Cytobacillus luteolus: one gene and its partner. The protein of the gene in region 2 binds, or shares a complex with, the protein of the main gene of each other region. Links are inferred from orthologs where the notes say so. Each region holds a gene or a part of one and is shown on either strand. Other genes may lie near its edges. The genes, in order: secG and secY.

Evidence for each region.
Region 1: the proteins of secY (region 2) and secG are in contact, whole or in part, in a crystal structure (PDB 5AWW), measured with the Thermus thermophilus proteins. The link is inferred for Cytobacillus luteolus from one-to-one orthologs. Residues at the interface, in WP_096411648.1 of Thermus thermophilus: Leu14, Gln16, Arg17, Phe20, Ile34, Pro35, Pro37, Ile72, Arg108, Arg109, Asn112, Gln113, Arg116, Ile117, Ile120, Pro145, Gly146, Trp147, Phe152, Phe155, Val156, Val159, Thr160, Val162, Ala163, Gly164, Ala166, Leu167, Trp170, Glu173; in WP_223903268.1 of Thermus thermophilus: Tyr5, Ile9, Tyr12, Leu13, Ala16, Leu19, Val20, Val23, Leu24, Gln26, Glu27, Pro28, Gln30, Gly31, Ala32, Asp34, Leu35, Met36, Gly37, Gly38, Ser39, Ala40, Asp41, Leu42, Phe43, Ala45, Arg46, Val48, Tyr53, Thr56.

The regions. Positions count from the first base shown.
Region 1 is NZ_JAGGKM010000005.1:370,066-386,290, forward strand. What follows is about bases 7,873-10,653. They hold secG (preprotein translocase subunit SecG), read left to right. Parts: upstream 7,873-9,035; coding sequence 9,036-9,272; downstream 9,273-10,653. Other genes in these bases: eno (phosphopyruvate hydratase), read left to right, coding at 7,873-8,589; J2Z26_RS16320 (hypothetical protein), read right to left, coding at 8,634-8,777; J2Z26_RS16330 (alpha/beta hydrolase), read left to right, coding at 9,576-10,316; rnr (ribonuclease R), read left to right, coding at 10,328-10,653. Outside these bases: rpoN (RNA polymerase factor sigma-54), read left to right, coding at 1-975; J2Z26_RS16285 (glutaredoxin family protein), read left to right, coding at 1,015-1,251; J2Z26_RS16290 (sugar-binding transcriptional regulator), read left to right, coding at 1,395-2,420; gap (type I glyceraldehyde-3-phosphate dehydrogenase), read left to right, coding at 2,461-3,468; J2Z26_RS16300 (phosphoglycerate kinase), read left to right, coding at 3,772-4,956; tpiA (triose-phosphate isomerase), read left to right, coding at 4,988-5,749; gpmI (2,3-bisphosphoglycerate-independent phosphoglycerate mutase), read left to right, coding at 5,742-7,277; more of eno, read left to right, coding at 7,300-7,872; more of rnr, read left to right, coding at 10,654-12,655; cysE (serine O-acetyltransferase), read right to left, coding at 12,698-13,351; J2Z26_RS16345 (LOG family protein), read left to right, coding at 13,541-14,119; J2Z26_RS16350 (hypothetical protein), read right to left, coding at 14,199-14,696; J2Z26_RS16355 (hypothetical protein), read right to left, coding at 14,696-15,154; SsrA-binding protein SmpB, read left to right, coding at 15,407-15,874. UniProt on the Bacillus subtilis protein: Involved in protein export. Participates in an early event of protein translocation.
Region 2 is NZ_JAGGKM010000011.1:37,932-46,929, forward strand. Bases 5,845-8,742 are described here. They hold secY (preprotein translocase subunit SecY), read left to right. Parts: upstream 5,845-6,596; coding sequence 6,597-7,889; downstream 7,890-8,742. Other genes in these bases: rpsE (30S ribosomal protein S5), read left to right, coding at 5,845-5,924; rpmD (50S ribosomal protein L30), read left to right, coding at 5,938-6,126; rplO (50S ribosomal protein L15), read left to right, coding at 6,157-6,597; J2Z26_RS21020 (adenylate kinase), read left to right, coding at 7,949-8,602; map (type I methionyl aminopeptidase), read left to right, coding at 8,599-8,742. Also shown: rplB (50S ribosomal protein L2), read left to right, coding at 1-214; rpsS (30S ribosomal protein S19), read left to right, coding at 272-550; rplV (50S ribosomal protein L22), read left to right, coding at 569-910; rpsC (30S ribosomal protein S3), read left to right, coding at 914-1,570; rplP (50S ribosomal protein L16), read left to right, coding at 1,573-2,004; rpmC (50S ribosomal protein L29), read left to right, coding at 1,997-2,203; rpsQ (30S ribosomal protein S17), read left to right, coding at 2,225-2,488; rplN (50S ribosomal protein L14), read left to right, coding at 2,531-2,899; rplX (50S ribosomal protein L24), read left to right, coding at 2,939-3,250; rplE (50S ribosomal protein L5), read left to right, coding at 3,272-3,811; J2Z26_RS20980 (type Z 30S ribosomal protein S14), read left to right, coding at 3,825-4,010; rpsH (30S ribosomal protein S8), read left to right, coding at 4,042-4,440; rplF (50S ribosomal protein L6), read left to right, coding at 4,471-5,007; rplR (50S ribosomal protein L18), read left to right, coding at 5,040-5,402; more of rpsE, read left to right, coding at 5,424-5,844; more of map, read left to right, coding at 8,743-8,998. UniProt on the Bacillus subtilis protein: The central subunit of the protein translocation channel SecYEG. Consists of two halves formed by TMs 1-5 and 6-10.

The DNA of each region.
Region 1 (16,225 bases), on a different replicon or contig from region 2:
CATAATGGATATTTAACAATGGACAGTGATGAAATTGCTGCAAATCTTTCTATAACTGAAGAGTTAGTGGAAAATACATTGAATTTAATAAAAAATTTAGATCCTGCAGGAGTTGGAGCTAGAAGTGTGAAGGAATCTTTACTGCTTCAACTTAAAAGACTTCCTAATAGACATCGATCTGCTGAAGATATAATTAGTAATCATTTTGACTTATTCGCCTCCAAATCATGGAGAGAGCTTTCGAAGCAAACTTCTTATGATTTAAAAACAATCCAGGAGGTTAGTGATCTTATCGTTACACTGAACCCTCGTCCGGGTAATGCCTTTTATGACGGGAAACAAGATTACATTACTCCTGATCTTTCTGTCACTGTAGAAAATGGGAATATTGAAATTAACTTACATGATGAGTTGTTACCTAAGGTCTCACTTAATCTCCAGTATTATAACTCGCTGGAAACAGTAAACGATGCACAAGCCCGTTCGTACTTAAAAGAAAAGGCACAACAATGTCAATGGATTATAAAAAGTCTAGAGCAACGAAAACAGACAATCTTACATGTTATGAATGAAATTATTCAAAGACAACCTGATTATTTTTTAAAAGGGACTACCTATTTAAGACCCCTTACGATGAAGGAAGTTGCTGACGCGATCGATGTACATGAATCAACTGTTAGTCGTACATGTCGTGATAAGTATGTTCAGACTCCTTATGGCGTAGTGGAAATGAAGTCTTTTTTTAGTAGTGCAATCCAAACAGCCAATTCAGGTGAAGAAACATCTTCAGCAGGGGTTAAGGAAATGATTGAAAAAATCGTTTCAGAAGAAGATAAAAAGAAACCATTATCCGACCAGAAAATTGTGGAAATATTAAAAGATGAGCATAACATAGTGGTTTCAAGACGAACCATTGCAAAATATCGTGATCAACTTGGGATTCTATCCTCTTCACAAAGAAAAAGATATGATTAATGTTAGGATGTGTTTCACTTGGAAAAAACAAAAATCATCATGTATTCAAAACTAGATTGTCCTCTTTGTATGAAAGCAAAAGTAGTTCTTGAGAAATTAGGGGAAGAATTTCCTATAACAATTGAAGAAGTTGATATATATCAGGATGATGTCCTGTTAGAGAAATATCAAATCATGATTCCAGTCGTTGAAATTGATGGTGAAGAGATTACTTATGGAATTGTCGATAAAGATTCAATAAGAAAGCGTTTACTTGATAAAACGCCTATTGAATAACGTTTTTACTACTGATAGAATATACTTGTAAAGATAGAAATCATTGATGAAGTAGCCTTCAGTGATTTTTTTTACGACTAGTGGGACATAATATGTCATATAGGGACATAAAATGTCCCGTCTGGTAAAAAGGGGAAATTTCAGTGAAGTCAATTCTTGAGATTCAAAGTAAATTGTTACCTGATTTACTTGAAGTTATGCAGAAGCGTTACAATATCCTGAAATACATACGGTTGATGCAACCTATTGGAAGAAGAAGCTTATCTACAAGTCTTGAACTTACTGAACGAATTCTTCGGGCCGAAGTTCAATTTTTGAAAGATCAAGACCTTATCGATATAGGTTCATCCGGTATGAGTCTAACAGAAGAAGGAACGATTTTGTTTCTTCAACTAGAGGAATTGATGAAAGAAGTATCTGGTTTAAAAGTTTTGGAATCAAAACTGAAGAAAAAATTAAAACTAAGAGATGTTATCGTTGTTTCAGGAGATAGTGATGTTTTCCCTTGGGTAAAAAAAGAAATGGGAAGAGCTACTATTACAAGGATGAAGGAGTACCTAACAGATAGAAATATCATTGCTGTAACAGGTGGAACAACCCTTGCTGCTGTAGCTGAGATGATGACTGCCGATTTTAAAAATCGCGATATGCTCTTCGTGCCAGCCCGTGGTGGTTTAGGTGAACATGTTGAAAATCAAGCAAATACAATCTGCGCAAAAATGGCAGAGAAGGCAGTAGGTAATTACCGACTTTTACATGTACCAGATGTTGTAAGTCCTGATGCCTATCAATCTTTTGTAGCAGAACCCTCTATCCAAGATGTCCTTGATCTAATTAAGTCCTCAAGTATTGTTGTTCATGGTATTGGAGATGCTATAACAATGGCAGAACGTAGAAAAACCTCTCCAGAGGATGTACAGAAAATCATAGCGTCACATGGAGTTGCCGAGGCATTTGGTTATTATTTTAACCAAGAGGGTATTGTTGTTCATAAGGTTCAAACGATTGGTATTCAGCTTGAGCATTTAGACAAAATTGAACATGTTATTGCGGTTGCGGGTGGTGCTTCAAAGGCTAAGGCAATTGAATCATACATGAAGCAAGCGCCTCATTCCATTTTAATTACAGATGAAGGTGCTGCCAATCAATTGGTAGAATCACATACTTAAAATTATTAATGTTTAGTCAACTAAAGGAGGAAATTTTAAAATGGCAATTAAAGTAGGTATTAACGGTTTTGGTCGTATTGGTCGTATCGTATTTCGTGCAGCTTTAAACAACCCAAACATTGATGTTGTGGCTGTAAATGATTTAACCGATGCTAACATGCTTGCACATCTATTAAAATATGATACAGTTCACGGCAAACTTGATGCTGAAGTATCTGTTAATGGCACAAACCTAGTGGTAAATGGGAAAGAAATTTTAGTTAAAGCAGAACGTGATCCAGCTTTATTAGGTTGGGGAGACCTTGGTGTTGATGTAGTTATTGAATCAACTGGTCGTTTTACAAAGCGTTCAGATGCAGCTAAACATTTAGAAGCTGGTGCTAAAAAGGTAATCATCTCAGCTCCTGCGTCAGATGAAGATATCACAATTGTAATGGGTGTAAACCATGAAAATTATGATGCAGCTAACCATCACGTTATCTCGAATGCATCTTGTACTACAAACTGTTTAGCACCATTTGCAAAGGTACTTAATGATAAATTCGGTATTAAACGTGGAATGATGACAACTGTTCACTCATACACAAATGACCAACAAATTCTAGATTTACCACATAAAGACTATCGTCGTGCTCGTGCCGCTGCAGAAAATATTATCCCAACTTCAACTGGGGCAGCAAAAGCAGTTTCATTAGTTCTTCCAGAATTAAAAGGAAAACTAAATGGTGGAGCAATGCGTGTACCAACTCCTAACGTTTCATTAGTTGACCTTGTTGCTGAGCTTAACACAGATGTTACAGCTGAAGATGTGAATGCAGCATTTAAAGCAGCTTCTGAAAATGAGTTAAAAGGAATCCTTTACTATAGCGAAGAGCCATTAGTATCAAGTGACTACAACGGTAGCCCAGCTTCTTCAACAATCGATGCATTATCTACAATGGTAATGGAAGGAAGCATGGTTAAAGTTATTTCTTGGTATGATAACGAAAGTGGATATTCTCACCGTGTAGTTGACCTTGTTGACTATATCGCTTCAAAAGGTTTATAAGATCGTTCTTCTGTCGAAAAATAGCCTTGGATTTTCTTGGTATATTAACCAAACTAATACTATAATAGATGTTGGTGTTAAACAAAGGGGAGAGGGGCAGATACCCCTCTCCTATTTTTAAGTATTAGAGGTTGTTCAAAAAGTCCGGGAAAAATAACTGTCGAATTTCTTCGTCAGCTTGCTCCTCCACTCCTCACGTATTATAAGCATACGCTCTGGTGCTCGGAGGCTGCACTTCCTCGAACTTCTCGGCTCTTTTTGTCCTCCTTCTTGAACAAACAATATGGAAACGGAGGGTATTAAATGAACAAAAAATCGGTTAGAGATATCGAAGTAAATGGAAAACGAGTATTTTGCCGTGTTGATTTTAATGTTCCGATGAAAGATGGCGCAGTTTCAGATGATACAAGAATCCGCGCAGCACTTCCTACCATTCAGTTTTTAACTGAAAAAGGCGCGAAGGTAATATTAGCTAGTCATCTAGGACGTCCCAAGGGTGAGGTTGTTGAGGAAATGCGCTTAACAGCAGTGGCTGGACGTTTAAGTGAACTGTTAGGAAAAGAAGTACATAAAACAGATGAAGCGTATGGGGATTCGGTAAAACAGAAGATTGAGGAATTGAATCAAGGTGATGTTTTACTACTTGAAAATGTACGTTTTTATCCTGGAGAAGAAAAGAACGATTCAGAATTAGCAAAGTCTTTTGCAGAGTTAGCAGATATTTATGTAAACGATGCCTTTGGTGCAGCACACCGAGCTCATGCATCAACAGAAGGAATTGCGAATTACCTACCAGCTGTATCAGGTTTATTAATGGAAAAAGAACTTGAGGTATTAGGTAAAGCTCTATCAAACCCAGATAGACCATTTACAGCAATCATTGGTGGAGCAAAGGTTAAAGATAAAATCGGAGTGATCGAAAACCTACTAGAAAAAGTTGATAACTTAATTATCGGTGGTGGACTAGCTTATACATTTGTAAAAGCACAAGGCCATGAAGTAGGTAAGTCACTTCTAGAGGAAGATAAAGTTGATTTAGCAAGGTCCTTTATGGAAAAAGCAAAAGAAAAAGGCGTTAAATTCTACATGCCGGTTGATGCTGTCGTTGCAGATGACTTTTCAAATGATGCAAATACAAAAGTAGTTGCAATCGATTCGATTCCATTTGATTGGGAAGCCTTGGATATTGGACCTGAAACTAGCAAATTATATAGTGATGTGATTGCTAACTCTAAACTAGTTATTTGGAACGGACCAATGGGCGTGTTTGAACTAGAAGCATTTGCAAATGGTACGAAGTCTGTAGCACAAGCACTTGCTAATGCAGAAAATACATACACCGTCATAGGTGGTGGAGATTCTGCAGCAGCTGTTGAGAAATTTAATTATGCAGAAAAAATGGACCACATCTCAACAGGCGGAGGAGCATCCCTAGAATTCATGGAAGGCAAAGCACTTCCAGGAGTGGTTGCTTTAAACGATCGCTAATTTTTAAAAAACGAAATGAGAGAGGTGTAGCATGAGGAAGCCAATTATCGCAGGAAACTGGAAAATGCACAAAGTTCTTTCAGAAGCTACTTCATTTGTTGATGAGGTAAAAGGTCTTATTCCATCATCACAAGTTGTAGATTCAGTCGTATGTGCACCTTCACTATTTTTAGCACAATTAGTATTAAGCGCAAAAGGTACAGAATTAAAAATCGGTGCTCAAACTATGCACTTTGAAGAAAGTGGCGCGTTTACAGGCGAAGTAAGCCCTGTTGCCTTAAAGGATGTAGGAGTAAGCTACGTAATTATCGGGCATTCTGAGCGCCGTGAAATGTTTGCAGAAACAGATGAAACAGTAAACAAGAAAACACTTGCAGCTTTCCAGCATGGGTTAACACCGATTGTTTGTTGTGGTGAAACATTAGAACAACGTGAAGCAGGACAAACAAATGAAATTGTGGGCTCACAAATTCAAAAGGCACTAACTGGCTTAACTGAAGAGCAAGCCAAAAATGTCGTAATTGCTTATGAACCAATTTGGGCAATAGGCACAGGTAAGTCATCTTCTGCAGAAGAAGCAAACGAGACGTGTGGTTACATCCGTAAAATTGTAGCTGAGCAATTCTCAAGCGCTGTAGCTGATGATGTTCGTATTCAGTATGGTGGAAGTGTTAAACCAACGAATATTAAAGAATATCTATCTCAACCACATATCGATGGTGCATTAGTTGGTGGTGCAAGCTTAGAGGCTGCGAGTTTCCTACAATTGTTGGAGGCAGGTAATAATGAGTAATAAGCCAGTTGCTCTCATTATTTTAGATGGATTTGCGCTACGTGAAGAAACAAAGGGAAATGCTGTAACCCATGCAAATAAGCCAAACTTTGACCGTTACTGGAATCAATATCCTCATGCTTCATTAGTTGCTAGCGGGGAAGCTGTTGGTTTACCAGAAGGACAAATGGGGAATTCAGAGGTTGGGCATTTAAATATTGGTGCTGGACGAGTGGTTTACCAAAGTTTAACGAGAGTAAATGTTGCGATTCGTGAAGGTGAATTTGAACAAAATGAAACATTCCTTCAGGCAATGACTCATACTAAAGAGAAAAACTCCAACCTTCATGTATTCGGCTTGTTATCTGACGGAGGTGTACATAGTCATATTCAGCATCTATATGCATTGTTAAAGCTAGCAGCTGCTGAAGGTGTAAAAAATGTGTATGTACACGGATTTCTAGATGGTAGGGATGTTGGACCTCAAACAGCGAAACAATATGTTGAAGAATTGAATGAAGAGATGAGAAAAATAGGTGTTGGTGAAATTGCTACGATATCTGGTCGATACTACTCGATGGACCGTGATAAGCGCTGGGAACGTGTTGAAAAAGCATACCGAGCGATGGTGTATGGTGAAGGACCAACGTATCAAAGTGCACTAGAATGTGTCAACGATTCCTATGAAAATGGCATCTATGATGAATTCGTTTTACCATCTGTTATTTTAAAACAAGATGGTTCACCAGTTGCTACGATCCAGGATAATGACGCTGTTATTTTCTATAACTTCCGTCCTGACCGTGCGATTCAAATCTCGAATACATTTACGAACGAAGATTTTAGGTCATTTGAACGTGGAGAGAAACATCCTAAGGATTTAAATTTTGTGTGCCTAACCCACTTTAGTGAGACCGTTCAAGGTTATGTAGCATTCAAACCAACGAATTTGGATAATACACTTGGTGAAGTTTTAGCCCAAAATGGATTAAAGCAGCTACGAATTGCAGAGACTGAAAAGTATCCGCATGTAACTTTCTTTATGAGCGGAGGGCGCGAAGCGGAGTTTCCTGGAGAAGAGAGAATATTAATTGACTCTCCAAAGGTTGCAACGTATGACTTGCAACCTGAAATGAGTGCATATGAAGTGAAGGATGCTCTTTTAAAAGAAATAAAAGCAGATAAGCATGACGCAATCATCTTAAACTTTGCAAACCCAGATATGGTTGGACATTCAGGAATGTTGGAACCTACAGTTAAAGCAATCGAAGTAGTAGATGAATGCTTAGGTCAGATTGTAGATGCTATCATTGCTAAAGGTGGAACGGCAATTATTACTGCTGACCATGGCAACGCAGATGAAGTGATCACGTTAGAAGGAACTCCAATGACAGCTCATACGACCAATCCTGTTCCAGTTATCGTTACGCAAGATGGAATCGAATTACGTCAGGATGGCATATTGGGAGATTTAGCTCCGACTGTTTTGGATTTATTAAAAGTTAGTAAGCCTTTAGAAATGACAGGCATAAGTTTAATTAAAAATTAATTTACATAAGGAGAGATTATTCATGTCAATTATTGTTGATGTATATGCTCGCGAAGTATTAGATTCACGTGGGAACCCAACTGTTGAAGTAGAAGTTTATACAGAGTCAGGTGCATTTGGTCGTGCGATCGTTCCAAGTGGTGCTTCTACTGGTGAACACGAAGCAGTAGAATTACGTGATGGTGATAAAAGCCGTTATTTAGGAAAAGGTGTACTAAATGCAGTACATAATGTAAATGAAAAGATTGCTCCAGAAATTGTTGGCTTTGACGTAACAGAGCAAGTGGCAATCGACAGAGCGTTAATCGAGCTTGATGGCACTCCAAACAAAGGAAACCTTGGTGCAAATGCAATCCTAGGTGTATCAATGGCTGTTGCACATGCTGCTGCTGATTTCTTAGAAATTCCATTATACCAATACCTAGGCGGATTCAATTCTAAAACTCTTCCAACTCCAATGATGAACATCATCAATGGTGGAGAGCATGCTGATAACAACGTGGACATCCAAGAATTCATGGTAATGCCTGTAGGAGCTGAGTCTTTTAAAGAAGCTTTACGTATGGGAACTGAAATTTTCCACGCTTTAAAAGCTGTTTTAAAAGAAAAAGGATTAAACACAGCTGTTGGTGATGAGGGTGGATTCGCTCCAAACTTAGGTTCAAATGAAGAAGCTCTTCAAACAATTATGACTGCAATTGAAAAAGCAGGCTACAAACCAGGTGAGCAAGTGAAGCTTGCAATGGATGCTGCATCTTCTGAGTTCTATAACAGAGAAGACGGCAAATACCACTTAAAAGGTGAAGGCAAAGTATTCACTTCAGAAGAAATGGTATCTTTCTACGAAGATCTTGTAAACAAATACCCAATCATCTCAATCGAAGATGGTTTAGATGAAAATGACTGGGAAGGTCATAAATTACTAACTGAGCGTATTGGTAATCGCGTTCAATTAGTAGGTGACGACTTATTCGTTACAAACACTGAGAAGTTAAGCCAAGGTATTGAAAAAGGAATTGCTAACTCAATTCTAATCAAAGTGAACCAAATTGGTACATTAACTGAAACATTTGATGCAATTGAAATGGCGAAGCGTGCAGGCTATACAGCAGTTATCTCTCACCGTTCAGGTGAAACAGAAGACAACACAATTGCTGATATCGCTGTTGCAACAAACGCTGGTCAAATCAAAACAGGTGCACCATCTCGTACAGACCGTGTAGCTAAATACAACCAATTACTACGTATCGAAGATCAACTAGCGAACACAGCACAATACGCTGGAGCAAAAGCGTTTTATAACTTAAAATAATAAAAAAACTGGTATCAAGGCTCTTGTCCTTGATACCAGTTTTTTTAATAAACTCCTTTTTCATTCTTACTCCTCTTACTCTTTGCCTCTTTTTCATGTCCTTTTACTTTCGGTTCATTTTCACCTAAGTAGATGCGCTGATATTTCTTTGAAGTTTCAAGTAACTCGTCATAATTCTCATTAATCATGTTTGTTCACCCCCCTCATAATTTGCTCAGAAAGTAAGAGAACAAAGATGGTAGTTTAACCCACTACAGACCGAGCACCGGACTGATTCCATGATGCGAAAAATACCTGTGAATGAAAGCTATTGTCCACAAACCTAATTTGTGGTACATTTAAACTACTGCTAAATGTGTTTAGGAAACAATTTTATTCTTATTCACGGTGATTACCCACGCCTTGGGTTTTCACAAGCCCATGTCTTATCAGGAGGTGTTGACTTAATGCTACACACATTACTTATTACATTACTTGTTATTGTAAGTATTGGTTTAATTGTATCTGTTTTACTTCAATCAGGGAAAAGTGCTGGTCTTTCTGGAGCGATTTCAGGTGGAGCTGAACAACTATTTGGTAAACAAAAGGCTCGTGGTCTTGATGCAGTTTTACAAAAAGCTACGATTGTTCTATCAGTACTATTCTTTGTACTAACAATTGCAGTTTCATATGTAGGTTTATAATTACCGGATATTACTTTAAAAGGGTCTGACCACATTGTAGGTCTGGCCCTTTTTTATGTAATTAGAGGGTATTTTTCAAACGTTTGTTTAAAAATAGAAGGAATTCAATCAAACGTTTGTTTAAAAAAAGGCGAAATTTAATTAAACGTTTGTTTGAATTTACGATTTTTACTCACTATTTATAGAGGAATCATAAGAAAGTCCAAATGCCGGCTTTTTCAAAGATCAGATTCCTCTTAATTGCATCGAATAAAAGCATATGATAATAATGAAACTATACTATCACGAAGGAGTAATCGTTTTATGAAAAGAGTAGTACCGAAGCCTTTCTTTTTTGAAGGAGGAGATAAGGCGGTCTTGCTTTTGCACGGGTTTACCGGAAACTCGGCTGATGTTCGAATGTTAGGTCGTTTTCTAGAAGGAAAAGGATATACATGTCATGCGCCTCAATACAAAGGACATGGCGTACCACCAGAAGAACTTGTCCATACAGGTCCTGAAGATTGGTGGCAGGATGTTATGGGTGGCTATGAATTTTTAAAAGAAAAAGGGTATGAAAATATCGCGGCAGTTGGATTGTCTCTAGGTGGGGTATTTTCCTTAAAATTGGGTTACACTGTACCTATAAAGGGAATTGTACCAATGTGTGCACCTATGTATATCAAAAGTGAAGAGGTTATGTATAACGGAATTCTAGATTATGCGAGAGAATACAAAAAATATGAAGGTAAATCACCTGAAGAAATTGAAACTGAAATGATTGAATTTCAAAAAACACCAATGAATACATTGAAAGCCCTACAAGAGCTAATCTCTGATGTTCGTAATCATGTAGACCATATTTATTCACCAACGTTTGTTGTACAGTCAAGACATGATCATATGATTAATACGGATAGTGCTAATATAATTTATAACGAAGTTGAGTCAGATCAGAAATTGATCAATTGGTATGAGGAATCAGGTCATGTTATTACTCTTGATAAAGAGCGTGAACAATTACATGAAGATGTATTTCAATTTTTAGAATCACTAGACTGGTAAGGAGGGATAGAATGGATCAAGAAATTAGGCAGCATATAGATAAGCTACTTTCTTTTATGAAAGAAGAGGCATACAAGCCATTAACTGTTCAAGAATTAGAAGAGGCATTTGGTATTCAAGATTCGTCAGAGTTTAAAGAGTTTGTTAAAGCACTAGTTGTAATGGAAGAAAAGGGGTACGTCGTTAGAACGAGAAGCAATCGTTATGGACTACCTGAAAAAATGAATCTTGTCCGTGGGAAGTTAACTGGACATGCTAAAGGGTTTGCTTTTGTTATACCTGAAGATAAAACAATGGATGATGTGTTTGTACCACCACCTGATATGAACAATGCCATGCATGGTGATATAGTACTCGTTCGAATTAACACTGAGGCTTCGGGCGCACGTAAAGAGGGAACCATTGTTAGAATCATTGAACGTGGTGTAACAGAAATTGTAGGAACGTATACTGAGAGTAGAAACTTTGGGTTTGTAATTCCAGATGACAAGAAGATTGCCAATGATATTTTTATTCCAAAGGAAGCTACAAATGGTGCAGCAGAGGGGCATAAGGTAGTTGTAAAGCTAACAACTTACCCTGAAGGCCGAATGAGTGCTGAGGGTGAAGTAATCCAAATTCTTGGTCATAAAAATGACCCGGGTGTAGATATCATTTCTGTTATACATAAGCACGGTTTACCTCAGGAATTCCCGAAAGAGGCATTAGATCAAGCAATAAGTGTACCTGATACAATTAATGAGGCTGAAATTAAAAACCGAAAAGACCTCCGTGACCAAGTCATTGTTACCATTGACGGAGCAGATGCGAAGGACTTAGATGATGCTGTTACTGTTACAAAACTGGAAAACGGTAACTATAAATTAGGTGTTCATATTGCTGACGTTACTCATTATGTTACTGAGGGCTCTCCGATTGACAAAGAAGCGAGTGACCGTGGAACGAGCATTTACTTAGTTGACCGAGTAATTCCGATGATTCCTCACCGTCTATCGAATGGGATTTGTTCATTAAATCCGCAAGTTGATCGATTAACACTATCTTGTGATATGGAAATTAATAGTGAAGGTGCCGTTGTAAAACATGAAATCTTCCAAAGTGTGATTAAAACGACAGAACGTATGACTTATTCAGATGTGAACAAAATTCTTGTTGATAAGGATGAAGAAGTCAGAGGTCGTTATGATTCACTCGTTCCGATGTTTGAGGAAATGGAAGTACTCGCTCAAATCCTTCGTGAAAAAAGGATGAAGCGTGGTGCAATTGATTTTGATTTTAAAGAAGCTAAAGTACTAGTAGATGACGAAGGAAAGCCAACAGAAGTTGTACTTCGTGAGCGTTCAGTGGCAGAAAAGCTGATTGAAGAATTCATGTTAGCTGCTAATGAAACAGTAGCTGAGCATTTCCATTGGATGAATGTTCCGTTCATTTACCGTATCCATGAAGATCCTAATGAAGAGAAACTAAGAAGGTTCTTAGAGTTTATTACGAACTTTGGTTATGTTGTTAAAGGAACTGGGAACTCGATTCATCCGCGTGCTTTACAGGAAATTATTGAATCTGTTCAAGGGCAACCAGAAGAAATGGTTGTATCAACCATTATGCTTCGTTCGATGAAGCAGGCAAAATATGATCCTGAGAGCTTAGGTCACTTTGGATTATCAACAGATTACTATACACATTTCACATCACCAATTCGACGTTACCCAGACTTAATTGTCCACCGTTTGATTAGAACGTACTTAATCAATGGCGAAATTGATAGTGGTACACAGGCGAAATGGAAAGATAAATTAGCAGGTATCGCTGAGCACTCTTCTAATATGGAGCGTCGTGCAGTTGAGGCAGAGCGTGAAACAGATAGCATGAAGAAAGCAGAATACATGCTTGATAAAATTGGTGAAGAATATGATGGGATTATTAGCTCTGTAACAAACTTCGGAATGTTCGTTGAGCTTCCGAATACGATTGAAGGGCTAGTACATGTTAGTTATTTAACGGATGACTACTATCGTTATGATGAGCGTCATTTAGCGATGATTGGTGAACGAACTGGAAATGTATTTAGAATCGGAGACGAAATTACCGTTCGTGTTGTAAATGTTAATAAAGATGAGCGTTCCATTGATTTTGAAGTAGTGGGCATGAAAGGGTCACGCCGTCCACTTTCAAAAGAAGCTCCGAAGGTTATTAGAGCGGATAGAGGACCAAGTCGCCGTAAAAAGACAGACACCAAGACTTCTGAAAAACAAGGTGATCCAAATAAACCACCAAAGAAGAAGAAAAAGTTTTATGATAATGTACCAAAGCAAAAGAGTAGAAAGCGTAAACGCAAGTAAAGATTAACCCCTTAGGAAAATACCTAAGGGGTTTCTGTTTAGTTACATCACTCTTTTTATCTTCTGACTAGACTGCTGATGTTGTAAAAGTATTTTCTCAAGTTCAAGCTCAATTCCTGTCAGTTGATCGCCAATTGGATCCGGTAGATTGCAATGGTTTAAATCTTTTTGGACTTTGATACCATTTTGGATAACGACACGTCCAGGTATGCCGACAACGGTTGAGTTAGAAGGTACTTCATGTAGTACGACTGAACCAGCTCCAATTTTTGAGTTTTCACCTACTGTGATTGAACCAAGAACTTTGGCGCCAGAAGCAATTAGAACATTGTCCATAATAGTTGGATGTCTCTTTCCTTTTTCCTTCCCTGTGCCTCCGAGTGTAACACCTTGATAAATGGTAACATCATTTCCTATTTCACAGGTTTCCCCAATAACAACACCCATTCCATGATCGATAAAGAAACGCTTGCCGATTTTAGCTCCTGGATGAATTTCAATACCGGTAAAGAAACGAGAAATTTGAGAAATTAATCGTGCTATAAAGTAAAACCTCTTTCTATAAAATTTATGAGCAATACGGTGAGACCAAATAGCATGTATACCAGAATAGGTTAGTATCACTTCTAAAACACTTTTAGCAGAGGGGTCTTGCTCGAACACCATATTTATATCCTCTTTCATGGTTATTAACATCTATTTCTTCCTCCTAAAAACCTTTTTGGTTAATTGTTCTATATTTATAGAACTTATTTATATTTTTCATTATATTAAAACCGGAAATAAAATCAATAATTTTGCTTACTTAAATTAAAAGTAGTTTATTGTTCATGTTAATCAGGATATACTCTACCTAACAACAACTACTAAAAAGGACGGAGAATTGTGGTGAAACCCTTAAAGAAAATTTGTATATTTTGTGGATCGAGTTTTGGAAATTCCTCTATCTATCAAGAAAAGGTTAATGAATTAGGGACAATTTTAGCAAAAAGAAACGTAGAGTTAGTCTATGGCGGTGGAAATGTTGGTTTAATGGGGGAAATTTCTCGATCGGTTCTTGCTCATGGAGGACGTGTAACTGGGGTTATCCCAGAAGTTATTTATCAAAATGTTGAACATATTGAGCTTACGGAGCTATTTGTAGTTAAAGATATGCATGAGAGGAAAGCGAAGATGTATGATCTTTCTGATGGGTTTATAGCGTTACCAGGCGGCATTGGAACACTAGAGGAATTGGCTGAAGTGATGACATGGTATCAAATTGGATACCATCAAAAACCAATTGGAATTTATAATGTAAATGGTTTTTATGATGGTCTTCTTGACACGTTTAAGCACATGATTAATGAAGGTTTTCTAAAGAAAGAGTATATAGATTCACTTGTAATCTCGGATGATCCAGATTCACTCCTTGAGAAAATGTCGAATCAAGAGATGAACTCCATTAATAAATGGACAAAGTAAGCGGGTAACAGTTGCCTAATGCAAACAGTAAAACATGTATAGGGAGTCGCCTGTCAAACGATATCTAGAAAGGTATTTTTTACTCCCTTATATATTCATAAAAATAAACCAAAACTGTTTGAACTAATAGATAAATTGGTATGGAATAGGTAAGTTGATATCCTGATTTATAGGTAAACACATCAAACTTAACATTAATCCACTCAAACAGTATTCCAGCTAACGTCCAAAGTGCGATATAGAAGATTGTTTTTATCCCATTAATATCCCATTTAACATAATAATAGATAAACAAGTATCCAAATGGACCATATACTAAATAAGCAAATAAATCCATCACGGTATACTTTGGTCCATCCATAATATCATAAAAGTCAAAAGGGGCTGCCCCAATTGTGCTATCAAATAGACTTGCAAATAAAATTCCGATAAAGATTAATAAGAAGCTCACAAAACGATTTGAAAACAATTTAGGCAGTATTAAAATAACACCATAAAATACAACTACTGCAGCAATAATAAAGAAATCGTTTCTACCAAAACTATTTTCTACAAAAGGTATTGCATTGGCTATCATCACGTCCACCCTATCTTTTTAAACAATCTCAGACAACCATAAGATAATAGTAAAAGACCAAACAGATAGCATATTGTAAAGAAAAAGTTCCAGGTTTTATAGCTAATAATTTCAAGTTTTAAGTTTAGAGCTTCAAGAACCATTAATATACCCAGTGATAGTAATAAAGCGATTATCTGCCCTTTTCCTACATCCCTTTTAAAAATCTTATTTAAACAGTAGGAAACAAGTAGTGGATTTAGAAAACTTCTATGTAGTATATAACTACTGTATCTAACTAGTTCGTGTGAGATACTGACAAGATTAAATGTCTCTGAAACAAGTAAATAACTATGAGTATTCACTGTAGACACCAGCATAAAGACAAACATGATTTCTCTATTTCCAATCACCTTTTTATCAACTATTACTAAACCTAATACAAACCACATTATTACTATATAGATCACCAAAGACATAATAAACCACCTAGTTTGGTTTTTTATAATATGTATTTATTCATGCTTATTTATTCTTCTAAATTAAAGTATGTTTTCAATTAGACTGTACTTACTTTAGCTAATTAATATGGAAAAGGCACGCTTTGGGGTGCATTAGAGATACATTTTATTTTAAAAATTTAGTTACAACGGTAGGTTTGGAACCCGTCATTTGAAATAAGAGGTTATTTTTGTTAAAATGATAGGTACCGTTTGTAAGGGGGAAGTGCGATGCCAAAAGGGACAGGAAAGGTCATTGCTCAAAACAAAAAAGCGAATCATGATTTTTTTATTGAGGAAACATATGAAACAGGGATTGTTCTACAAGGGACTGAAATTAAGTCGCTAAGAGCAGGTCGTGCGAACATGAAGGATTCCTATGCAAAGGTGCAAAATGGTGAAGTGTTCCTACACAACATGCATATCAGCCCTTATGAGCAAGGTAACCGTTACAATCACGATCCACTTCGTACACGTAAATTGTTGCTTCATAAACGTGAAATCAGTAAACTAATTGGATATACAAAAGAAACTGGTTATACATTAGTTCCTTTAAAAATCTACCTGAAAAATGGGTATGCAAAGCTTTTGCTTGGCCTTGGTAAAGGTAAAAAGCAATACGATAAACGTGAGGATCTTAAGCAAAAAGAGGCTAAGCGAGATATCGAGAGAGCATTCCGAGACCGTATGAAGGAATAGCTTACAGTTATTTACAATTGAAATCATAAGAGAGTATGTTATAATAACGTTGTAAGGTAATTGAATAGCGACGAGTAAGAGTTATTCACTGAGGACATTGATCCTCTTATCCGATACACCCTTTTATATATGGGGACGCTACGGATTCGACAGGGGTAGTTCGAGCTTGGGTTGCGAGTCGAGGGGATCGGCCTCGTTAAAACGTCAACGCCTATAACTGGCAAAGAAAACAACAACTTCGCTTTAGCTGCTTAATAACAGTCTATAGCGGTTCCTCCCTCCATCGCCCATGTGGTAGGATCAGGGACTCACTCTAAGTGGGCTACGCCGGAGTTCACCGTCTGAGGACAA
Region 2 (8,998 bases):
TAAAGCAGGTCGTTCTCGTTGGTTAGGCAAACGCCCAACAGTACGTGGATCTGTAATGAACCCGAACGATCACCCACACGGTGGTGGTGAAGGTAAAGCACCAATCGGACGTAAGTCACCAATGTCTCCTTGGGGTAAACCAACACTTGGAGCGAAAACTCGTAAGAAGAAGAACAAATCAGATAAGTTCATCGTACGTCGTCGTAAAAAATAACGGGGTTGAGCTACGGTTCACAGGAACCGTAGGGCAATCACGAAGGGAGGTTCACATATGGGTCGCAGCTTAAAAAAAGGACCTTTTGTTGATGATCATTTAATGGTTAAAGTTGAGAAAATGAATGAAACTGAAAAGAAACAAGTTATCAAAACTTGGTCTCGTCGTTCAACGATTTTCCCTCAATTTATTGGTCACACAATTGCTGTTTATGATGGTCGTAAGCATGTACCAGTATATGTTACGGAAGATATGGTTGGTCACAAACTAGGTGAATTCGCACCTACCCGTACGTATAAAGGCCACGCAAATGACGATAAGAAAACAAGACGCTAATGAGAGGAGGCATTTATTATGCAAGCTAAAGCTGTTGCAAACACAGTTCGTATTGCTCCTCGTAAAGCACGTTTAGTGATAGATTTAATTCGAGGTAAGCAAGTAGGTGAGGCAGTGGCGATCCTACGCCATACGCCTAAGGCTGCTTCTCCAATTGTAGAGAAAGTACTTAACTCTGCAATTGCAAATGCAGAACATAACTACGAAATGGACGCTAATAACCTAGTAATTACAGATGCTTTTGTTAATGAAGGTCCAACATTGAAACGTTTCCGTCCACGTGCAATGGGTCGTGCTTCACAAATTAACAAACGTACTAGCCACATTACAATCGTGGTATCAGAAAAGAAGGAGGGATAATCAGTGGGTCAAAAAGTTAATCCTATAGGTTTGCGTATCGGAGTTATCCGTGATTGGGAATCAAAATGGTACGCAGGCAAAGATTATGCAGACTTATTACATGAAGACCTTAAGATTCGTGAGTATATCGCTAAGCGTCTACATGATGCTTCAGTATCTAAAATAGAAATCGAACGTGCTGCTAACCGTGTAAACGTAACTGTTCACACTGCTAAACCAGGTATGGTAATTGGTAAAGGTGGTACAGAGGTTGAAGCACTTCGTAAAGCGTTAAACCAATTAACTGGTAAACGTGTACACATCAATATTCTTGAAATCAAAAGAGCAGATATGGAAGCAATTCTTGTTGCTGAAAACATCGCTCGTCAATTAGAAAACCGTGTATCTTTCCGTCGTGCACAAAAGCAAGTTATCCAACGTGCAATGCGCGCTGGTGCAAAAGGAATTAAAACAATGGTTTCTGGTCGTCTAGGCGGTGCAGATATCGCTCGTTCTGAACATTATAGTGAAGGAACAGTTCCTCTTCATACACTTCGTGCTGATATTGACTATGGCACTGCAGAGGCAGATACAACATACGGTAAAATCGGAGTTAAAGTTTGGATTTATCGTGGAGAGGTCCTTCCTACGAGAAAGAAAACTGAGGAAGGAGGAAATTAATTATGTTAATGCCAAAACGCGTTAAGTATCGTAGAGAACACCGCGGGAAAATGCGTGGTAATGCTAAAGGTGGTACTGAGGTTCACTTCGGTGAATATGGTATTCAAGCACTTGAAGCATCATGGATTACGAACCGTCAGATTGAGGCAGCTCGTATCGCAATGACTCGTTATATGAAACGTGGCGGTAAAGTATGGATTAAAATTTTCCCTTCTAAGCCGTACACAGCAAAACCTTTAGAGGTACGTATGGGATCCGGTAAAGGGGCGCCTGAAGGATGGGTAGCTGTTGTAAAACCGGGTAAAATAATGTTTGAAATTTCAGGTGTATCTGAAGAAGTAGCAAGAGAGGCACTTCGTTTAGCATCTCATAAGCTACCAATCAAAACTAAGTTTGTAAAACGTGAAGAAATTGGTGGTGAATCAAATGAGTAATCCAAAAGAAATTCGTGAATTAACCACTGCCGAAATTGAACAAAAAGTTAAATCTTTAAAAGAAGAGCTATTCAACCTACGCTTCCAGTTAGCTACTGGTCAGCTTGAGAACACAGCTCGTATTCGTGAAGTTCGTAAATCGATCGCTCGTATGAAAACTGTTATCCGTGAGAGAGAGATCGGCGTTAATAATCGTTAACCAGAGAGGAGGGTTTGCTAAATGAGTGAACGCAACCAACGCAAAGTCTATACTGGTCGTGTCGTGTCTGACAAGATGGATAAGACAGTCACAGTTCTTGTAGAAACCTATAAGAAACATTCACTTTACGGGAAGCGCGTAAAGTATTCTAAAAAATTCAAAGCTCATGATGAGAATAACGAAGCAAAAACTGGCGATATCGTAAAAATTATGGAGACTCGTCCGTTATCTGCAACAAAACGCTTCCGTTTAATTGAAGTTGTAGAAAAAGCAGTTATTATCTAATATATGTTCGGATAAATCACAAATCCGAAGGGAGGTTTCATAATGATTCAACAAGAAACTCGTTTAAAAGTAGCTGACAACTCTGGAGCTCGTGAAGTTCTTACAATTAAAGTTCTAGGTGGTTCAGGTCGTAAGACAGCAAATATTGGTGATGTTATTGTTTGTACAGTAAAACAAGCAACACCAGGAGGCGTTGTTAAAAAAGGTGACGTAGTTAAAGCGGTAATTGTTCGTACAAAACGCGGAGTACGTCGTAATGATGGATCATATATTCGTTTTGATGAAAATGCTTGCGTAATTATCCGTGATGACAAGGGTCCACGTGGAACTCGTATCTTCGGACCTGTAGCACGTGAATTACGTGACAATAACTTTATGAAAATCGTTTCATTAGCTCCGGAAGTATTATAAATCAATTAAAGAAATGCCTTTTAAGGAGGTGCGAGTTAGATGCATGTAAAAAAAGGTGATAAAGTTCAAGTTATCTCTGGAAAAGATAAAGGTAAACAAGGTGTAATCCTTGAGGCTTACCCAAAGAAAGACCGTGTACTTGTTGAAGGTGTGAACATTGTTAAAAAACACTCTAAACCATCACAAGCAAACCCACAAGGTGGAATCATTAATAAAGAAGCAGCTATCCATGTATCAAATGTAATGCCATTAGATCCTAAATCAGGAACTCCTACAAGAGTTGGATTTAAAGTAGAAGATGGCAAAAAGGTACGTGTTGCAAAAAAATCTGGTGAATTATTAGATAAATAGTAGAAGAAAGGAGGTACTGAAATGAACCGCCTAAAAGAAAAATTTCAGAATGACATTACACCTGCTTTAATGAGCAAGTTTAACTATTCTTCAGTTATGGAAGTTCCTAAACTAGAAAAGATCGTTATCAACATGGGTATTGGTGATGCGGTTGCTAATTCAAAAGCATTAGATACAGCTGTTGAGGAATTAGCTACAATTACTGGTCAAAAGCCTGTAGTAACAAAAGCTAAGAAATCTATCGCAGGTTTCCGCTTACGTGAAGGTATGCCTATCGGTGCTAAAGTTACATTACGCGGTGAGCGTATGTATCAATTCATAGATAAACTAATTTCAGTTTCTCTTCCACGTGTACGTGACTTCCGTGGTATTTCTAAGAAATCTTTTGATGGCCGTGGTAACTATACACTTGGTGTTAAAGAACAATTAATCTTCCCTGAGATTGATTACGATAAAGTATCTAAAGTTCGTGGTATGGATATCGTTATTGTAACAACTGCTAAATCAGATGAAGAAGCTCGTGAGTTATTAACTCAATTCGGAATGCCGTTCCAAAAGTAAAGGAGGCGATATCGTGGCTAAAAAATCTATGATTGCGAAACAAAAACGCGTTCAGAAATTTAAAGTACAAGAGTACACTCGATGTGAGCGTTGCGGACGTCCTCATTCAGTATTACGCAAATTTAAACTTTGTCGTATTTGTTTCCGTGAACTAGCTTATAAGGGTCAAATTCCTGGTGTTAAAAAAGCAAGTTGGTAAAACCCGATAATGGGAAGGAGGTAAAATTACAATGGTCATGACAGATCCTATTGCAGATATGCTAACTCGCATCCGTAATGCGAACATGGTACGTCACGAGAAATTAGAAATCCCAGCTTCAAAAATTAAGAGAGAAATCGCTGAAATTTTAAAGCGTGAAGGATTCGTTCGTGATGTTGAGTATGTAGAAGATAACAAGCAAGGAATCATCCGTATTTTCTTGAAATATGGTGCAAATAATGAGCGTGTAATCACAGGATTAAAACGTATTAGTAAGCCTGGTCTTCGCGTATATGCGAAAGCTGATGAAGTACCACGTGTATTAAACGGTTTAGGAATTGCGATTATTTCAACTTCACAAGGTGTTTTCACTGACAAAGAAGCTCGTCAAAAACAAGCTGGTGGAGAAGTACTAGGTTACGTTTGGTAATAAGTTTTTAAATGAATGGAGGTGTAATAGATGTCACGTGTTGGTAAAAAACTTTTAGAAATCCCAACTGGTGTTACTGTTACAATGAATGATAACACTGTTACTGTGAAAGGTCCGAAAGGCGAACTTACTCGTACTTTCCACCCTGATATGACTATTAATGTGGAAGATAACGTTCTTAGCGTTACTCGTCCTACTGATAATAAAGAGCATCGTGCACTTCATGGTACAACTCGTAGTATTCTAGGAAACATGGTTGAAGGTGTAGCAAAAGGTTATGAAAGAGGTCTTGAATTAGTGGGTGTCGGTTACCGTGCTTCTAAATCAGGAAACAAACTAGTTCTTAACGTTGGTTACTCTCATCCTGTTGAAATTACTCCTGAAGCTGGAGTTGAAGTAGATGTACCAGCTAACACTAAGATCATCGTTAAAGGTATCGATAAAGAACGTGTTGGTGCACTTGCTGCTAATATTCGTGATGTAAGACCACCTGAGCCTTATAAAGGAAAAGGTATCCGTTACGAAGGTGAAAAAGTTCGTCGTAAAGAAGGTAAAACTGCTAAGTAATACCGCTTAGAAAAAAGAAAGGAGTGACGTAGATGATTACGAAACCTGATAAAAATGCAGTTCGTAAGAAAAGACATGCACGTGTTCGTTCAAAATTATCAGGAACTGCTACACGCCCTCGTTTAAATGTGTACCGTTCAAATCAACACATTTATGCTCAAGTAATCGATGATTTAAATTCAGTAACGATTGCTAGTGCTTCGACTTTAGATAAAGAACTTAGCTTAGAATCTTCGGCAAACATGGATTCTGCAGTTAAAGTTGGTGAGCTAGTTGCTAAGCGTGCTCAAGAAAAAGGTGTTAAAACGGTAGTATTCGACCGTGGAGGATACCTATATCATGGACGTATTAAAGCTTTAGCTGACGCTGCTCGTGAAGCTGGTCTAGAATTTTAATCAAAAAAGGAGGGACATAACATGCGTCGCGTAGATCCAAACAAATTAGAACTTGAAGAGCGCGTTGTTACTGTCAACCGTGTTGCTAAAGTAGTAAAAGGTGGACGTCGTTTCCGCTTTGCTGCATTAGTCGTTGTTGGCGATAAGAACGGCCATGTCGGAATGGGTACTGGTAAAGCACAAGAAGTACCAGAAGCTATCCGCAAAGCTATTGAAGATGCTAAGAAAAACTTGATCACTGTACCAATGGTTGGAACAACAATTCCACACCAAGTTATCGGACAATTTGGTGCAGGTAACATACTACTTAAGCCTGCTTCAGAGGGTACTGGGGTTATCGCTGGTGGTCCAGTGCGTGCAGTACTTGAATTAGCTGGTGTTAATGACATTTTATCTAAATCTCTAGGTACAAACACACCTATCAATATGGTGCGTGCTACTATTAATGGTCTTAACCAATTGAAGCGTGCTGAAGATGTAGCTAAGTTACGTGGTAAATCAGTTGAAGAACTGTTAGGATAAGGAGGGAAATAAAATGGCAAACAAATTAGCAATTACCCTCACTCGTAGTGTAATAGGTCGTCCTGAAGATCAACGTGTAACTGTTCGCACACTTGGCTTGAAAAAGATGCATCAAACTGTAGTGCACGAGGACAATGCTGCGATTCGCGGTATGATTAATAAAGTTTCTCATCTAGTTACAGTTACAGTTACAGAACAATAATCGAATCTTTATCAATAAGGAGGTGCCCAAATGAAACTTCATGAATTAAAACCAGCAGAAGGTTCACGTAAAACTCGTAACCGAGTAGGTCGTGGTACAGGTTCTGGTAACGGGAAAACATCTGGTAAAGGTCATAAAGGTCAAAACGCTCGTTCTGGCGGAGGAGTTCGCCCAGGATTTGAGGGTGGTCAAACACCTTTATTCCAACGTCTTCCTAAACGTGGTTTCACAAACATCAGTCGTAAAGACTTTGCTATTGTAAACCTTGAAACGTTAAACCGCTTTGAAGACGGCACTGAAGTTACACCTGAACTTTTATTAGAGACCGGTGTAATCAGCAAGTTAAACTCAGGTGTTAAAGTCCTTGCTAAAGGTGCTGTTGAAAAGAAGCTTACAGTGAGAGCTCATAAATTCTCATCTGCCGCTAAAGAAGCAATCGAAGCAGCAGGCGGTAAGGCTGAGGTGATCTAATGTTTCAGACAATCTCCAATTTTATGCGCGTAAGTGATATCAGAAATAAGATCATTTTCACTCTTTTAATGTTAGTTATATTTCGAATTGGTACATTCATACCTGTTCCTAGTGTAAATCCAGATGTCCTAAAAGCTAGTGATGAATTAAATGTGTTTGGTATCTTAAATACGTTTGGTGGGGGAGCACTTTATAACTTCTCTATCCTAGCAATGGGGATTATGCCTTACATTACAGCATCCATTATCGTGCAGTTGTTACAAATGGATGTTGTACCAAAGTTCACTGAGTGGTCAAAGCAAGGTGAAGTAGGTCGTCGTAAATTGGCTCAATTTACTCGTTACGGTACAATTGTGCTAGGTTTTATCCAAGCACTTGGTATGTCTTATGGATTCAACAATATGGCTGGCGGTCAATTGATTGAAAACCCAGGAGTAGGTACTTATCTATTAATCGCTACAGTTTTAACTGGTGGAACTGCATTTTTAATGTGGTTAGGAGAACAGATTACTGCTAAAGGAGTAGGTAATGGTATTTCAATCATTATCTTCGCGGGGATCGTAGCTGCTATTCCTACGACAGTAAATCAAATCTATGCACAGCAGTTTGGCGATGCAGGAGATGCTCTATTCTTACGTATTGTTACTGTTGTTTTACTTTTATTAGCTGTTATTGCAATCGTGGTTGGTGTAATCTTCATTCAACAAGCATTACGTAAAATCCCGATTCAGTATGCAAAGCGTTTAGTTGCGAATAGTCCAGTTGGTGGACATTCAACACACTTACCGCTAAAAGTTAATGCAGCAGGAGTAATTCCAGTAATCTTTGCTATTTCATTTATCATTACTCCACCAACTATCGCTTCGTTTTTTGGTCAAAATGATGTAACATTATGGATTCAAAGAACATTCGATTATTCACAACCGGTTGGAATGATTTTATATGTTGCACTAATTATTGCTTTCACTTATTTCTATACATTCGTTCAGGTAAATCCAGAACAAATGGCAGAGAATTTAAAGAAGCAAGGTGGATATATTCCCGGCATCCGTCCAGGAAAGAATACACAGGAATATGTAACTCGTATTCTATATAGACTTACATTTGTTGGTGCGATCTTCTTATCAGTAATTTCAGTCCTTCCTGTATTCTTTATAAACTTTGCTGGCCTACCACCTTCAGCACAAATTGGTGGAACAAGTTTGCTAATCGTTGTTGGTGTTGCACTTGAAACAATGAAACAGCTTGAAAGTCAGCTTGTAAAGCGCCACTACAAAGGCTTTATTAAATAATATGGTACTGGGAATTTAATTCCCAGAACCTGAATATAAGAGACTGAGGGGGAACAAATATGAACCTAGTATTGATGGGACTACCTGGTGCTGGTAAAGGCACTCAGGCAGAGCGAATTGTTGATAGCTATTCAATCCCTCATATCTCAACGGGTGACATGTTCCGTGCTGCGATTAAAGAAGGAACACCACTTGGAATAAAAGCAAAATCATTTATGGATCAAGGAAACTTGGTTCCAGATGAAGTGACAATCGGTATTGTTCGTGAACGATTAAGTAAAGATGACTGTGAAAAAGGCTTTTTACTTGATGGTTTCCCTCGAACTGTTGCTCAAGCTGATGCATTAGAAGGAATGCTTTCCGAATTAGGAAAGACAATTGACTATGTAATTAACATAGATGTTGACCAAAGCATTCTTATGGATCGTCTTACAGGCCGTAGGATTTGTAAAAGCTGTGGATCTACTTACCACTTAGTTTTTAACCCACCTGCACAAGATGGGGTTTGTGACAAATGTGGAGGAGAGCTATATCAGCGTCCAGATGATAATGCTGAGACTGTAGGTAATAGACTTGAGGTTAACTTAGAACAAACTAAGCCACTTCTTGATTTTTATAATGCTAAAGGGTATCTTCGTAATATTAATGGTCAGCAACATATTGATGAGGTATTTGCTGATATAAAAGCACTACTTGGAGGTTCGGGTGAATGATTATTTGTAAGACTCCACGTGAGATAGAGATCATGCGTGAAGCTGGCAAAATCGTTGCTCTAACACATCAAGAACTGCAAAAACATATTACACCAGGTATTAGTACAAAAGAATTGGATGCAATCGCTGAGAAGTTTATTCTCAAAGCTGATGCACTTCCTTCCTTTAAAGGGTATAATGGTTTTCGCGGAAGCATCTGCGCTTCTGTAAACGAAGAATTAGTACACGGGATACCAGGTGATAGAATACTTCGAGATGGTGATATCATTAGTATCGACATAGGTGCGAAGTATAATGGTTACCATGGAGATTCTGCTTGGACATATGCAGTTGGTACTATATCAGAGGAAAACCAAAAACTTCTAAAGGTTACCGAGGAATCACTATTCAAAGGTT